One region of the Gordonia sp. BP-119 genome, then DNA from elsewhere that is predicted to be linked to it. Evidence: riboswitches for the same ligand, from Rfam matches in the RefSeq annotation. Region 1 holds a riboswitch; the other holds the start of a gene.

The links. Region 1 has a riboswitch for cyclic di-AMP ahead of JW364_RS22945 (transglycosylase family protein). Riboswitches for the same ligand answer to the same signal wherever they lie in the genome.
Region 2: another riboswitch for cyclic di-AMP. It lies ahead of JW364_RS02950 (C40 family peptidase); the one in region 1 lies ahead of JW364_RS22945 (transglycosylase family protein).

What each region holds. Positions count from the first base shown of each region.
Region 1 is NZ_JAFFZF010000066.1:1,758-6,347, reverse strand. Features, by position in the region: gene JW364_RS22970 (cold-shock protein) at 1-22, opposite strand, end outside; gene JW364_RS22965 (hypothetical protein) at 253-462, shown strand; gene JW364_RS22960 (flavin reductase family protein) at 468-1,013, shown strand; gene moaA (GTP 3',8-cyclase MoaA) at 1,027-2,115, shown strand; gene JW364_RS22950 (hypothetical protein) at 2,127-2,375, shown strand; cyclic di-AMP (ydaO/yuaA leader) riboswitch at 2,601-2,817, shown strand; gene JW364_RS22945 (transglycosylase family protein) at 2,824-3,444, shown strand; gene JW364_RS22940 (molybdenum cofactor biosynthesis protein MoaE) at 3,574-4,020, opposite strand; gene JW364_RS22935 (molybdenum cofactor biosynthesis protein B) at 4,017-4,508, opposite strand; gene moaC (cyclic pyranopterin monophosphate synthase MoaC) at 4,501-4,590, opposite strand, start outside.
Region 2 is NZ_JAFFZF010000003.1:65,425-70,014, forward strand. Features, by position in the region: gene JW364_RS02945 (DEDD exonuclease domain-containing protein) at 1-1,586, opposite strand, end outside; cyclic di-AMP (ydaO/yuaA leader) riboswitch at 2,170-2,401, shown strand; gene JW364_RS02950 (C40 family peptidase) at 2,418-3,104, shown strand; gene JW364_RS02955 (NlpC/P60 family protein) at 3,335-4,372, shown strand; gene JW364_RS02960 (hypothetical protein) at 4,381-4,590, shown strand, end outside.

The sequences.
Region 1 (4,590 bases):
ACTTCACCTTGCCGGTCGGCACTGTGCTCACCCTCATCTGTTCTAGATCTGTCGAAAAACGACCCGTCACGACAAAAGACGCCGTCACCCATCTCGCGGCCCGGACGGCGGAAGACCGTGCGAGCCCAGACGGATGCAAGGCGCCTGCTTCGGACCATCCTAGCCAACGCCCCACCGCGCGGTCACACCATTACCCGGCGGGCACGGATCGCGCGGCGTCGCACCGGCGCGCGTTGCACTACCGTGGCGGGTATGCAGAAGACATCCTCCCCGCGGTTGCTGCAGGCTGCCGGGGTCGTGTTCATGATCGGAATTCTGGCGATCGTGGCGTTGTTCCTGACACCGTTGGTGACCGGCGGCGACACCGCGCCGACCGCCGTCTATCTGCTGACCATGTGCGCACCGCTGGGCTTCGTCCTGGGCCTGGTGTACGCACTCCGTGCCGGACGCCGAGCCAGGTGAGGACCGTGACCACAACCATTGACACCACCCCCGATCTCTCGCCCGTCTCCGACGGGCGGGCGCTGCGCGACGCGTACAGCTGTTTCCCGTCGGGCGTCGTGGCGGTGTGTTGCGAACAGCGTGACGGGGATTCGACCACATTGATCGGAATGGCCGCGAGCTCGTTCACCACCGTCTCGCTCGACCCGCCACTCGTCTCGGTCTGCGTCCAGAACACCTCGACGACCTGGCCGCGGATTCGTACGGCTCCGGCCATCGGGGTCAGCGTGTTCGCCGGCGACCAGATCGAACTCTGCAAGCAGCTCGCCGGGTCGTCGGAGCACCGGTTCGACGGCATCACGCCGCTGAGCACCGATCGCGGGGCGGTCTTCGTGCCCGACGCGGCCGCCCACCTGTCGTGCACGATCCACAACGAGATCCAGGCCGGCGACCACACCGTCGTGTTGTTGGAGATCGAGACCTTGCGCGCCGATCCCGACATCGAGCCCCTGGTCTTCCACGCCAGCACCTTCCGCGCCCTGGAGGCGCGCACGGACCCGACCCGGAAGTGAGTCGCCCAGCACCATGAGCACGGTCGGCCTCGGACTGCCGCTGCCCCGCTCCCCGCGGGAAGCAGCGACCTCCGATGTGCCCACCGACGGGCCGTTGCTCGACACCTTCGGTCGGGTCGCCAAGGATCTCCGGGTCTCGGTCACCGACCGCTGCAATCTGCGGTGCTCGTATTGCATGCCGGCCGAGGGCCTCGACTGGATGCCCACCGACCAGGTGCTCTCCACCGACGAACTGATCCGGGTACTCACCGTCGCCGTGCGCGACCTGGGAATCGAGCGCATCCGGTTCACCGGCGGCGAACCACTGTTGCGCCGCGACCTCGAAGACGTCATCGCCGCCGTCGCGGGCCTCCCGCAGTCACCCGAGATCGCGATGACTACGAACGGACTCGGACTGCCCCGGCGGGTCGGCGGTCTGGTCGACGCCGGCCTCGACCGCATCAACGTCTCGCTGGACACCATCGACCCGGTCCGCTTCGCCGACATCACGCGCCGGGACCGTCTGACGGATGTGCTCGACGGCCTGGCGGCGGCACGCCGCGCCGGGCTCGACCCGGTCAAGGTCAACGCCGTGGTGCCCGACCGCAGCGACCTACCCGGAGTCCCCGACCTGCTCGCCTACTGCCTCGAGCACGGTTACGAGCTACGGATCATCGAGCAGATGCCACTCGACGCCGACCACGCGTGGCAGCGAGCGCAGATGGTGACCGCACAGGAGATCCTCGCGACCCTGCGGAAACGGTTCGCCCTGCTGCCCGACCCCGCCCCTCGAGGAAGCGCTCCCGCCGCCACATGGCTCGTCGACGGCCACCGCGGCGCCCACGGCCCAGCACGGGTCGGGGTGATCGCGTCGGTCACCCGGCCGTTCTGCGGGGACTGCGACCGCACCCGGCTCACCGCGGACGGATCACTGCGCAACTGCCTGTTCGCGACGTCGGAAACCGACATCCGGCACGCGCTGCGCACCCTCCCCGACGACGAGATCGACGCCGCCCTCGCGCGCCTGTGGCGCGCGAACATGTGGGCCAAGGCGGCCGGCCACGAAGTGAACGCGGCGGGCTTCACCCAACCGGATCGGCCGATGTCGGCGATCGGCGGCTAGGCTCGCGTCCGATGCAGCTCACAGTTCGTTTCTTCGCGGCCGCGCGCGCCGCGGCCGGTGCCGAGGAGAAGGTGATCGACGTCGACCCGTCGACCCCGCTCGGCGCCCTCGAGGGCATCCTCGCCGCCGGAAACCCCTCCCTCGCCACGGTTCTCGAACGCTGCTCGTATCTGCGCGACGAGATCGCGTTCTCCGATCGGACGCGTGCGCTCGGCACGTGCACGACACTCGACGTCCTCCCCCCGTTTGCCGGTGGCTGACGACACACCCGGCTTGTGACCTTAGTCACATCACGGCGCGGTAACAGGATGGGCACGGGACGGCCACTAACCCGTTGAACTGGGATGACGGCCGAAGTGGGTCGGAAGACCCGGATCCGGGCCGAAAATCGCTTGCGTCCAAGCAGGTGATTCAGTCCAACGAACGACGTACTGTTCGAAGCGTCCTCCTCGGAGGTCACGACACAGCAACCAAGACATAACGTCCCACCGGCCGCGCCGAGCCTCGTTCCGCCGGTGGGAACGACAAGCAATCTAGGAACGAGGACGGGGGACCCAACCTCATCCCCTGAGACCGGGCACCACACCAGGTGTCCTCGGGGTTAAGTCCCGGAAGTCGCGGCGACCACCACGACGACCCGGGACCGAGCACCTCTCGCTCGAACCCGACAGCTGACTTCGTAGGCGCGTGGAGAGAGGAAACACATACATGTCCGGACGTCATCGCAAGCAGACGACCAGCACGGCCGCCAAGACCATCACCAAGGTCGCCCTCACCGGCGCGGTCCTCGGCGGCGGAGCAGCCCTCCTGGGCACCGGTACCGCCAATGCGGCCACCGACGCCGAGTGGAACCAGGTCGCGCAGTGCGAATCCGGTGGCAACTGGGCCATCTCGACCGGGAACGGCTACCACGGCGGCCTGCAGTTCTCCCCGAGCACCTGGACCGGCCACGGCGGCGGCGAGTTCGCCCCGACCGCCGATCAGGCCTCGCGCGAGGAGCAGATCGTCGTCGCCGAGCGTGTGCTCGGTTCGCAGGGCAAGGGCGCCTGGCCCACCTGTGGCACCGGCCTGTCGGGCTCGACCCCGCGCAGCGCGCCGACCGACACCCCGCGTGAGATCGCCCCGGTGCTCCCCGGCGGCAACGGCAGCGTCGATCTGGCGAAGACCACCGAGGACGTCGCCAACCAGGTCACCGACGCCCTCACCGAGGCCGGCGTCAGCCCCGAGATCAAGAACCTCTGGCAGGCGGCCAAGGACAGCGGCGTCACGCTGAACCAGGATCAGATCAAGCTGTTCAACGACAACAAGCACCTGCTGCCCAACCCCTGATCGCCGCTCGACGCCTGATCTGGGACCCAGACGAAGGGCCCCGCACGATGAACCATCCGTGCGGGGCCCTTTTCCATTGGTTTCGACAAGCTCAACCAGCGGGGGGTCAGCTCAACCAGTGGGGCGGAGTCAGGCCGAGTTGACCCACTCGTCGGTGCCGTCGTCGAAGAACTGGTGTTTCCAGACCGGTAGCCGGGCCTTGACCTCGTCGACGAGGCGCGAGCAGGTCTCGAACGCCGCTCGACGATGGTCGGCCGCCACCGCGACCACGAACGCGATGTCGCCGATCACGAGGTCGCCGACCCGGTGGGACACCGCGACCGCGCGCACCCCGTCGACCGCGGAGACCTCCGCGACGACCTCGGCCAGGACCTTCGTCGCCGTGGGATGCCCCGAGTAATGCAGCGCGGTCACGGTGCGGCCGCCGTCGTGGTCGCGGACCGCGCCCACGAACCCGACCACCGCACCGGCTTTGCCGTCGGCGGCGTCGATGACCATCGCCTCGTGGTCGGCCAGCGTGATCGGCTCGTCGACGACGGCGGTGTGCACCATGTGCGAGCCGGCCTCACGGGTCATCGGTGGTCGCCTCCGCGGATCTGATCGAGCGCGTGGTGGACGACCCCGGCGAGGACGCCGAGCCCGTCGCGGACCCCGCCGGTCGAACCGGGCAGGTTCACGACGAGGGTCGTCCCGGCGATTCCGGCGAGTCCGCGTGAGAGGACCGCGGTGGGCACCGTCGGCAGCCCGGCCCAGCGGATGGCGTCGGCCAGACCCGGGATCTCGACGTCGAGGAGCGGGCGGGTCTGTTCCGGAGTCCGGTCCGTGGGCGTCAAACCCGTTCCGCCCGTGGTGATGACGAGGTCGACCTCGGCGTAGATCGCGGCGCGGAGGGCCTCGCCGACCGGCGGGCCGTCGGCGACGACGTCGCACTCGTCGACGGTGAAGCCCTGCTCGACCAGCCAGGCCTCGATGATCGGTCCGGACCGGTCTTCGTAGACACCGCTGCTGGCGCGGTTCGACGCGACGACGACGCGCGCCACGCGGGAAGGATTCCGGTCAGTCATGAGCCGGGTCAGACGGTTCGCGGTACCAGTCGCCGGATTTGCCGCCGGTCTTGGCGAGGAGGCGGATGCCGTCCATCTGCGC
Region 2 (4,590 bases), on a different contig from region 1:
ACGACGGGCATGGGCGAGACGCCGCGTCGGGCGCGCCCGGCGGCGGCGAGCCGTCCGTGCCGGATGACCGCGAACTGCCAACCGCGTTCACCGTCGGGCCGGGCGACCACGATCTCGGCGATCGCGCACAGCGCGGCCAGTCGCTGGCAGCGGGCGAGGGCGTCGATCGTGAGCGCGAGACGGTCCCGATGCCGCGCCGCGGTCTCGAACATGTGCGCCTTGGCGAGGTCGGTGAGGCGCGCGGTGAGGCCGTCGAGGAGCTCGTCGGCCTCACCTCGCATGAGCCGGCGGGCCGCGGTGACCCGGGGAGAGTAGTCCGGCACCGTCTGCGGCTGCGCCGTGGCCGCCCGGCAGGACCCCGGCCGCCGCCTCCCATCGGCCTCGGGACACCAGTGGTAGCCCGTCGCGCCGAGCCGTGTCGTGCACGTGCGCAGACCGGCGGCCGCCGAGATCACGTCGGCGACGGTCGCCGCGTTGTTGCGGTTGCCCACCGGGCCGATCGACTCGTCGGTGGGTGTTCGGCTGACCTTGAGCCGGGGGAAGCGTTCCTCGGTCAGGGTCACCCACCAACCCTTGTGCGGCTGGGTCGATCGTCGGTTGTACGCCGGTGCGTGCGCGCCGAGGAGCCGGCGTTCGCGGACGGCGGCCTCCAGGGCGTGGGAACACTCCACGACGTCGACCCGTTGGGCGAGGAGCACCATCTCCGCGATGCGGCGGCGCGGGTCGTTGCCACTGAAGTACGACCGGACCCGGCGGCGGAGGTCCACCGCGGTGCCCACGTAGAGGACCTCGTTCGACGGGCCGCGGAACAGGTACACCCCGGGACGGGCCGGGACATGGTCGGCGAGTGCGCGTTTGGCGCGCAGGCGCGGGTCGGTCTTCGGGAGATACGACGTCAGCTCGCCGACGGTCGCGATGCCCTGATTGCCGACGCGCTCGAGGAGCCGGTGGAAGACCTCCACCGTGGCGCGCGCATCGTCGAGCGCCCGGTGGGTGGGCCGCACGGAGACGTCGAACAGGTCGGCGAGCGCGCTGAGCTTGACCGTCGGCGCCTCGTCACGGCTGAGGATGCGCCGGGCCATGGTCACCGTGCACAGGCTGAGGCTGAACGTCCACGGCAGGTGGAGCCGGATCGCGTTCTGCCGAAGGAAACCCATGTCGAAACGAGCGTTGTGGGCCACCAGGATCGAGCCGCGGGCGAACTCGAAGAACGACGGCAGCACCGACTCGATCCGGGGGGCGTCGGTCAGCATCGCGGTGGTGATGCCGGTGAGGGTCACGATCTGCGGGGGGATCGGCCGGCCGGGGTCGACCAGCGTGGCGAACTCGCCGACCACCTCGCCGCCGCGGATCTTGACCGCGCCGATCTCGGTGATCCGGTCGCGGACCGGGTCGGACCCGGTGGTCTCGAGGTCGACGACGACGAGGGTCGTCTCGAAGAGCGACCGGTCGCTGAATTCGTTCGTCGTCTCACCCGTGGCCCCCTGGTCGGCGGCCTCCAGGTCGGCGAAGGTGAGCTGCCCCGCGGGCGAGCCGTCCACGCTGGTCTGCGTCACCCGGCGAACACTAGTTCGATCCACCGACATCGCGACCGCGACGCTCCGACATCGTGTCGTGTGACCCGTGTGACTGCTGTGTCGATCGCTGTTCGACGGACTTGTCGGTGGGCGCCCCTAGTCTCCACCTGGACGTGAGAAATGCGGTCTTCTCACGGTCACAACGACCCGTAACGGGGCCGACGCGGCCCACCCTCGCCAGATGAGATGGAGATCACATTATGTACGTCGATTGTGCGCGCTGCCCGGCTCGTCCCGTCGCTTGCGACGGGTGCATGATGACAGTGCTGTTTGGTGGTCCGAGCTGGGACGATATGTCCCACGAAGGTGGAGGTTCGGTAACGGCGGCCACCTCGGACGCGGATGCCGAACTGGACCTCGCCATCGACGTTCTGCAGGCTGCTGCAATGGTGACCAGCGGCGCTGCACGATCTGCAAGATCAGCCAAAACCGCAGTTCAGGCGCCGGATCGACGCGCTTCTGTGACCGTCCTCAGGGCAGGCTGAGAAGCGGCCGAGGTTTGGCTGTCTGTCGCTTAGTGGACAGAGCGCATCCGATTTCGTAACCTTTCTGAGACCTTTGCGGAGCGTCCCGCTTCAACAGAAGTGGTCCGCAGTAGTCACCGCTCAATCGCCCTCGCGGGCGAACCGGGGAACCACAACCTTCGGACGGGCTCGTCGGAGCGCATCACCACTGATGCGACTCGGTCGAAACCGATCCGAATCGGGGTGAATCGCGTTGCCATGCATGAGTGTCCAGTGGATACCTCATGCGCGAAAACGTGTAGGGCCACTCTTCCGGCCCGAACCCGACAGCTAACTCGGTCGGCGGTAGAGGAAGATCTGAAGGAGAACTCGCTTCGTGGCCAAACATCGTTTGGAACAGCCCAATCGTGGCAGCACGGTCGCCAAGAAGGCGGTGATCGCTGGATCGATCACACTCGGTTCGCTCGCCGCAGCCGCCGGCCCTGCTCTCGCCGCCCCGGTCCACACCCCGCTGGGCACTTTCGAGATCCCGGCCCTGCCCGGCGCGAAGGCCCCGGAGGCCAAGCCCGCGCCTGAGGCCACGCCGGTGAAGAAGTCGCCCGCCGCCACGGTCGAGATCCCCAACCTGGGGCAGTTCACCGTGCCGGGTATCGCGCCGGAGCAGATCCCGCAGCAGTTCCGCCCGCAGGGTGGCGGCGCGCCCCTGGGCCAGCCGCAGCTGACCGCCGGTCAGAAGGCGGTAAAGGCCGCCGAGAGCAAGATCGGTGCGCCGTACTCCTACGGCTCCGCCGGCCCCAACGCATTCGACTGCTCGGGCCTCATCTACTGGTCCTACAAGCAGGCCGGCAAGAACATCCCGCGCGACAGCTACGGCCAGCTCGGCGGCGGACGCGCGGTGTCGTACTCCGAGGCCAAGCCCGGCGACGTCATGATCTTCAACGGTGGCGGCCACGCCGGCATCTACGTCGGCAACGGTCAGTTCGTCCACTCGTCCAACTACGGCACGCCGGTCAAGCGCGACGCCGTCAAGGAGTGGACCCTGACGGGCATCCGTCGGTACTGACGACAACTGAACACGAACAGACTGAGCACGAAGGTCTCTGGACGGGCGGATCGCGTGGATTGCGATCCGCCCGAACCAGTCCCGGGGGCCGGTCGGCCGCCTAGGGTGGTCGACGGGACGCGGGGTACGGGTGCAGGGGCCCGGGATGCTCAGGGATCGACGAGCACACACGAGGGAGTGAGTAGACCGTGCTGATCGGGGAGGGGCGTGGTCGCGCGATGCGGCCGAGGATGCGTTCGGGTCCGCTGATGGTGGCGCTCTGTGTCCTGTCGGCGTTCGCCGTTCTGGCACCGACCGTCGCCGGCGGCGTCGGGGACGCCCGTGCGGTGCCCGCGCGCTCGGCCGATCAGCTGCTCGACCGCTACAAGCAACTGGGCATCGACGCGGAGAAGACCACCGAGGCGATGCACAACGCCAAGATCGAGTACGACAAGCAGCGCGGCATCGTGGCGGCGGCCAAGAAAGCCGCGGCCGAGGCGCAGCAGACGCTGGACACCAGCCGCGCCCAGCTCGCCGTGCACCAGAACCGAGTCGACGCGATCGTCCGCGCCAGCTATCAGGGCGCGCGGGTCAGCGGACTGTACGCCGTGATGGTCAGCGACTCCCCGCAGGCGCTCCTGGACCAGATGTCGGGTCTCGACATGATCTCGCGTCAGGCGTCGGTGGACCTGACCGCGATCAAGAAGGTACGGGCCAGGACCGCTGTCGCGAAGAAGGATGCCGAGCGCACGGCGGTGGCCGCCTCCGAGGCGGTCTCCCGCGCCGAACGGGTCCGTGGTGACCTCCAGACGAAGCAAGCCGACCTGCAGCTCCAGGCGATCCAGATCCGGTCGATCTACAAGTCGATGACCGGCAAGCAGTTGGCGGCTCTGCGCGGTCCGACCTTCGACTTCGATCCGCGACTGGTGCCCAAGGGCACCGCCGCCGGACTGATCGCCACCCACGCCGCCCTCACCCGGATCGGTGACCCCTACGTGTGGGGCGCCACCGGACCGAATTCGTTCGACTGCTCGGGACTCATGGTGTGGGCGTTCCGGCAGGCCGGCAAGACCATCCCGCGATCGAGCCAGGCGCAGATGGCCGGCGGTCAGCCGGTCGAGAAGAACGACCTCAAGCCCGGTGACCTGGTCATCTACTATCCCGATGCCCATCACGTCGGTATGTACGTCGGTGACGGCTATGTCATCCACGCCTCGACCTTCGGTGTGCCGGTCAAGGTCGAGCCGCTCGACGAGGCCGGACCGTACAACTCTGCCCGCCGGTTCTAGTCCCACCGGTGACCTCACCGCGCGGGCGCGCCGGCCTCGTCTCGGCCGTGGTCGTTCTGGTCATCGCAGTTGCCACCGCGTGCGGCACGGGCGACGTGCCCGACGGGCCCGGCTCGTCCGCCGCGCCCGTGTCGTCGAGCGCCGCGGTCAACGTCTACGAGCGTGATCGAGCGGCGGGCGTGACGCGGTTGCTCGACGCGCTCACCGAAGCGGTGCGT